2 linked regions of the Desulforamulus hydrothermalis Lam5 = DSM 18033 genome follow. The protein of the gene in region 2 interacts with the protein of the main gene of each other region in a pairwise test. Links are inferred from orthologs where the notes say so. Each region holds a gene or a part of one and is shown on either strand. Other genes may lie near its edges. The genes, in order: pheS and brnQ.

Region 1 (3,193 bases), on a different replicon or contig from region 2:
TTAACCCGCCAAGGACGCAAAGAGACGGTTTTCTCAGTGACAGGCCGGGGAAAATTATCTACCACACCCGCCACCACAGTACCGCCGGCCAATTGCCGGATTAATTCCACGGCGCGCTCCGCCGCCTTCAGGCAGCCGTTAATATCAACACCTTTTTCAAATCGCAAAGAAGATTCCGAGCGCAATCCCAGGCCCTTTGAGGTGCGACGCACGCAGGTGGGATGGAAGTAAGCCGATTCAATTAAGACATTTACCGTAGCTTCGGTTACCTCGCTGTCTTGGCCCCCCATGACACCTGCCACCGCCACCGGCCCCGCGGCATCCGCAATAACCAACATATCAGCACTCAGAGTGCGTTCTACGCCGTCCAGGGAAACTGTTTTTTCCCCTTCCGCTGCCCGGCGAACAATTATGTGACCGTTATTAATCTTATCATAATCAAAAGCATGCAACGGTTGCCCCAATTCCAGCATAACATAGTTGGTCACATCCACCACATTATTAATGGGGCGGACACCCGCTGCCCGCAGCCGGTTTTGCAGCCACATGGGGGAAGGACCGATCTTAATTCCTTTAATTAACCTGGCCACATAACGGCGACATAAATCGGGCGCCTGAATATCCACTCTAACCTGGCGATCTATTTTTTCTTCGCTCTCAGCCGGTTGAGGATTTGGCATTTTTAATTCTTTATTGAGCAAGGCTGCCACTTCCCGGGCTACCCCCACCATGCTCAGTGCATCACCCCGGTTGGGGGTAAGATCCAGTTCCAGTACAGCATCGTTAAGACCCAGCACTTCTCTGGCGTCAACCCCGACAGCCACATTTTCAGGTAAAATAAGTACTCCGTGGGCCATTTCCGGCGTCAGCAGCTTAGTTTCCATGCCCAACTCCTGACCGGAACACAACATCCCCCTGGACTCAACGCCTCTTAATTTAGACCGCTTAATCTGCAGGCCGCCGGCCAGTTTGGCCCCTTCCAGCGCCACCGGCACCACGTGCCCCGCACGGACGTTGGTGGCCCCGGTGACAATTTGCAGGGGTTCCCCCTGGCCCACATCAACGGTACACACCACCAGCTTATCGGCGTTGGGGTGCTTTTCAATTTTTAAAATACGGCCGGTGACTACTTTTTCGATGCCTGCCCCCGGTTCATCCACGGCATCCACTGCCAGCCCGGCCAGCGTCAGCCGCTCGGCCAGTTCCCGGGGACTTATATCAACATCTACATATTCTCGCAACCATTGGTAGGAAACTCGCATCTTCTATGACCTCCCGACAGCTAACTTAAAATTGTTCCAGAAAACGAATGTCATTATCAAACAGCAAACGGAGATCGTCAATACCGTATTTTAGCATGGCAATCCGTTCAACCCCCATACCAAAGGCAAAGCCGGTAACTTCCTCCGGATTGTAACCGGACATTTCCAGCACCCTGGGATGCACCATGCCGGAGCCCAAAATCTCCAGCCAGCCGCTGCCTTTGCAAACCCGGCAGCCGCTGCCTTGGCAGTTAAAGCAGGAAATATCCACCTCGGCGCTTGGTTCGGTAAAGGGAAAATAGCTGGGGCGCAATCGGGTACGGGTAGCCGGCCCGAACATCTGCCGGGCAAAGGTAGCCAGTACACCCTTCAAATCTGCAAAGGTAATCTGCTTATCAACCACCAAGCCCTCCACCTGGTGAAACATGGGTGAATGGGTAGCGTCATCATCCCGCCGGTAAACCCGACCCGGGCAAATAACTTTCACCGGTACATGCGGTACGGTTTTTTCCATGGTTCTCACCTGCACCGGGGAGGTGTGGGTACGCAATAATACCTCGGGATTAATGAAAAAGGTGTCCTGCATATCTCTGGCAGGATGGTCTTTAGGCAAATTAAGAGCCTCAAAATTATAGTAATCCAGTTCAATTTCCGGGCCTTCTGCAATTTGAAAACCCAACCCCAGGAAAATTGTTTCAATTTCCCTTAGCACCTGGGTCAGCGGGTGCAATTTGCCCAGGTCAAACCGGACGCCCGGCAGGGAAACATCCAGGGTTTCGGCTGCCAACCGGAGAGACCTTTGGGCTTCTTTCACATGTTGATTCCTGGCTGCCAGGGCTGTTTCAATCTGTTCCCTTACTTCATTGGCAACCTGACCGATGCGGGGGCGCTCCTCGGCAGGCAAAGCACCCATGCCTCTCAAAACTTGTGTAACTTCACCTTTTTTACCCAGGTAGTGCACCCGGATATGATTAAGTTCTTCCGGCGTATTAGCCCCTTCGAGAGCCCGTAAAGCCTCTTGAGCCAATTCTCTTAGCCTCTGTTCCATAACAACCTCCTGTATAATCTATCATAAAATAAAAACCGCCCCTGAAAGCAGGGACGGAATATCTCCGTGGTACCACCCAAAATTGTTCCTACAAAACCGTAAAGAACCACTCAGAGGATAAACTAATAAGTTATCCACTTCTGATAACGGTAGAAGAAACCGGCACACCCTACTGGCATAAAAATCACGCGTTCAGATGGCAGCTCAGGGGCGAACTTTCCGAAGAGTTTCTTTAAGAGGGCTTTCAGTCACGACCCTCTCTCCCTGCAAAGAAAAAATCCACGTACTTCTCCCCGTCATAACCCTTAGACCATATTTAATGTAAAAGCAATCTTCTGTAAATCATATAGGCATTTACAGAACCGGTTGCTTCGAACAGCCTCCAAAAAAATTCGGCGGTTAGCAGCATGTAACCACAACCTTTCATGCTTTTTTGGGGACCTTTCGACATTGATTATATCATAAGGGTTTTTGCAAAACAAGGAAGTTTACTGAATTTTATGTCCTCTGTCTGACAACTTCGTACAGCATGATGGCAGTGGCAATGGCCACATTGAGAGATTCCGCCTGCCCGGGCATCGGAATGGTTACTTTCCGATGCCGGTATTCATAAACGGCCGGCTGTGGTCCGGAACCTTCGTTACCCACTACCAGAGCCAGCGGCCCGGTGAGGTCAGCCTGAAAAATCGGTTGCCCGCCCGCCGGATCTCCCACCACTAAAGTAATGCCGGCGGCTGCCAGGCAGTCCAGAGTAACCTTAACATCTGCTGCGGTTACCACCGGCAGGTGGAACAAAGACCCCATGGTGGCCCGCAGGGTTTTCGGATTATAAAGATCTACCGTTCCTTTCAGTAAAACCACCCCATCGGCACCGGCCGCATCC
Region 2 (3,211 bases):
CACCTGGTCGACAGCCATATCCATGTTACGATGCTGCCTTATGAAGGTCTGCAAGCAATGGCCGAGGGGGGTATCAGAAAGGTTATAACTTGTTCTATTGTCCTGGCTGCCCAGCACGCAGAGAGTTATTTCGACCATTACCGCTTGATTACCGGTTTTTATCGAAAAAATGCTGCTTCTCTGGGAATCCAACTGTTCAGCACAATCGGTATTCATCCGGCCGGGATTCCTCACGACTGGCCACGCCTAATCCAAGCCCTGCCGGATTTTCTTCAAACAGACGGTGTGGTAGGCTTGGGCGAAGTAGGCATGAACCAAGGTTCTCAGCTGGAACAGGACGTTCTTAAAGCACAGCTGGAAATCGCCAGGGATTACCGGAAGCCCATCATTGTTCATATTCCTTTTGAAAACAGGCTAAATATAACAGAGCTTACTCTTAATTTGGCTGCTCAGGTGGGAATTCCCGCGCATCTGCTGGTTATCGACCACGCCAATCTCGACATTATAGATCAAATTCGCCAGTTTGGCGCCATTCCGGCCATTACTGTACGCCCCAGAAATGTTACCCTGGAAGTGTTGTCGGATAACATTGAACAATTTGCCAACGGCATGCTTAACAGTGACTTTAGCAACCTTTTTCCCAATGATCCTACCGGTGTAATTAAAGCTTTTCACCATCTGCAAAAGCAGGGTATCGATCAGCGCCTGATAGACAATCTCACCGGCCAAAAGGCAGAATCCGTCTTTGGTATTTAATCTGTAAAAAACCGCTTACGTTAGACAAGTGCACCACAAAAGATGATTAAATCCATTGGTTTTACCTTTATCTTCAGGCCGGGCAATATTTATAGCAGTTTCTCCTATGTTTTTGCTTATGACAAGTTATAAAAAAGATACAAGAGGCTGATCCTTGGTTTTAACCGCTTTGGGATCAGCCTCCTGCTTTAACAAAAATTCTTCAACTATGCTTCATTTTGATAACCGGTTTTTTGCTTGGAAAACAAACCCAATACGGCCATTACTACAGCCGGTAATACCCAACCGAGACCCTGTTCTTGCAAAGGCAGCAAACCTACCAGCTTGCTTATACCGGAGGCCTGAACGCCTAACTTGTCAGCCAGGGTGACCAGCAAATTAGCCAGCACAGCCAGGACGGTACCGACGGTGGTAGTTATATAGACTGACCGTTTGCCGTTAAATATATTGTCAAACAGGGCCAGTAAAACTAACACTATAATAATTGGGTAGACATTAACCAGCAGGGGTACAGATATTGCCAATATCTTGGCCAATCCCATATTGGCCAGCAAGAAACTAAGCAAGGTGGTGATAATGCATACAATATTATAACTAATGCGATACCCGCTTAAGCGGCTAAAGAAATTGCCACTGCTGGCTACCAATCCGATGGATGTTGTTAAACAAGCCAAGGTAATAGCCAGGGCAAGCACAACCTTGCCTGTTATGCCCAGTAAAGACTCTGTAATGTAGGCCAACATTTGCCCCGGATTACTGCCCGTAAAGGTACTGCCGGTGGTGGCGCCAATATAAGCCAGCCCAATGTACAAGGACGACAGTCCCACCGCCGCAATAATACCGGCCCAAACAGTTACTCTGGCAATTTCCTTATTATCTTTGATCCCTTTTAATCTTATGGCATTTACAATAACCATGCCAAAAATAACCGAAGCAAGGGCGTCCATGGTATTATATCCTTGCAGAAATCCCTCAACAAAAGGCATGCTATACTGCCCCGGCTGACTGCCCGCTAAAGGATTGATAACCCCTTTAATTATGATTATTGCTAAAAAAACTACTAATAAAGGTGTAAGTATTTTTCCAACCTCGTCAACCAACTTGTTGGGACGCAGTACAAAGGTTAAAGTAATTAGAAAATATATAAAGGATGTTATCACCAGACCCCAGGATAATACTGACGGATCAGTCGTATTCAAAAAAGGAACCACCGCAACCTCATAAGTGGTGGCAGCTGTCCTTGGTATAGCCAGCAACGGGCCTATACAAAGCACCACAATGGTGGTGATGATTTTACTAAAGGTTGGATGTACACGGTTGGCCAAATATTCCAAATCACCGCCGGCTTTGGCCACCGCTGTAATACCCAGCAAAGGTAATCCTACACCTGTTACAATAAATCCTAACACAGCCGGCCAAAGCGCATGGCCCGCTTGTTGGCCAAGCATAGGCGGGAATATCAGGTTACCTGCCCCTAAAAACATGGCTAATAAAGCCGAGCCGGTGATTAATATCTGTTTTTTTGTCAATTTCATATCTTAACCCCTTTTCTGCTTAAAAAGTTTCCTGACACAAAATCTAATTTATCATTTCAAACAGCAATATGTCAAATCAATATGTCTAATTTCCGAACAGTTATTTATACATTATATTCGCGTAACTAAAGATTTTTCTTATTTGCAAATATTTTAGGGATTTGGACACTGTCAAAAAGTGACTAAAAAAATAACATCAGGTTTTTCATGTTGATTGGAACAAAATCTTATTTTACCACTGAAATAAGTTATCTGACAGCAAAGACATTAAGGAGTTAAGGCCACTTCCTTAATTAAAATTAAAACCCCCAGCTTGCGGCAACTGCGGCTTGTGCCGTTTTGGGCAACAAAAAAGTGATCTCCCAAGTGTGGCTTTGGAGATCACTTTCTTAATATATAAACTTACTCTGGCGGCGACCTACTCTCCCAGGGGCGTGAGCCCCAAGTACCATCGGCCCTGGAGGGCTTAACTGCTGTGTTCGGGATGGGAACAGGTGTACCCCCTCCGGTATCGCCACCAGAAACTTATTTACTTAACTCAGAAGCCTATCGCTCCCTCAAAACTAAACAGCCTTGCATCGCTCTCTTAGGTCAAGACCTCGATCTATTAGTACCGGTCGGCTCAACACATTGCTGTGCTTACACCCCCCCCCCCCTGACTAGTCGACGCGTGGCCAACCATTCCTGTTGGCAGTGGGAAACCTGATCCAGAAGGGGGCTTCCTGCTTAGATGCTTCCAGCACTTTACCCCGTCCGGGAATTAGTTACCCAGGGCCTACCGTTGGGCCAAATACCGGGTACAACCAGCGGTCCGTCCATCCCGGGCCCCTCGGAAAAAGGAACACTTCTTCCTAAAGTGTCCTGCGCCCTGAAACGAAGAAGGACCCAAATGTCCTAACGATCTTTAGTCCCCCACACAC

Evidence for each region.
Region 1: the proteins of brnQ (region 2) and pheS interact in binary tests that used the Escherichia coli proteins (3 or more experiments, as listed by UniProt). The link is inferred for Desulforamulus hydrothermalis Lam5 = DSM 18033 from one-to-one orthologs.

Annotation. Positions count from the first base shown.
Region 1 is NZ_CAOS01000003.1:210,030-213,222, forward strand. The notes cover bases 300-3,167. They hold pheS (phenylalanine--tRNA ligase subunit alpha), read right to left. Parts: upstream 2,311-3,167; coding sequence 1,288-2,310; downstream 300-1,287. Other genes in these bases: pheT (phenylalanine--tRNA ligase subunit beta), read right to left, coding at 300-1,262; DESHY_RS02115 (TrmH family RNA methyltransferase), read right to left, coding at 2,809-3,167. Outside these bases: more of pheT, read right to left, coding at 1-299; more of DESHY_RS02115, read right to left, coding at 3,168-3,193.
Region 2 is NZ_CAOS01000016.1:13,402-16,612, forward strand. Bases 128-3,013 are described here. They hold brnQ (branched-chain amino acid transport system II carrier protein), read right to left. Parts: upstream 2,292-3,013; coding sequence 963-2,291; downstream 128-962. Other genes in these bases: DESHY_RS13280 (TatD family hydrolase), read left to right, coding at 128-756. Outside these bases: more of DESHY_RS13280, read left to right, coding at 1-127. UniProt on the Escherichia coli protein: Liv-II branched chain amino acid transport system, which transports leucine, valine and isoleucine. Also acts as a low-affinity threonine transporter.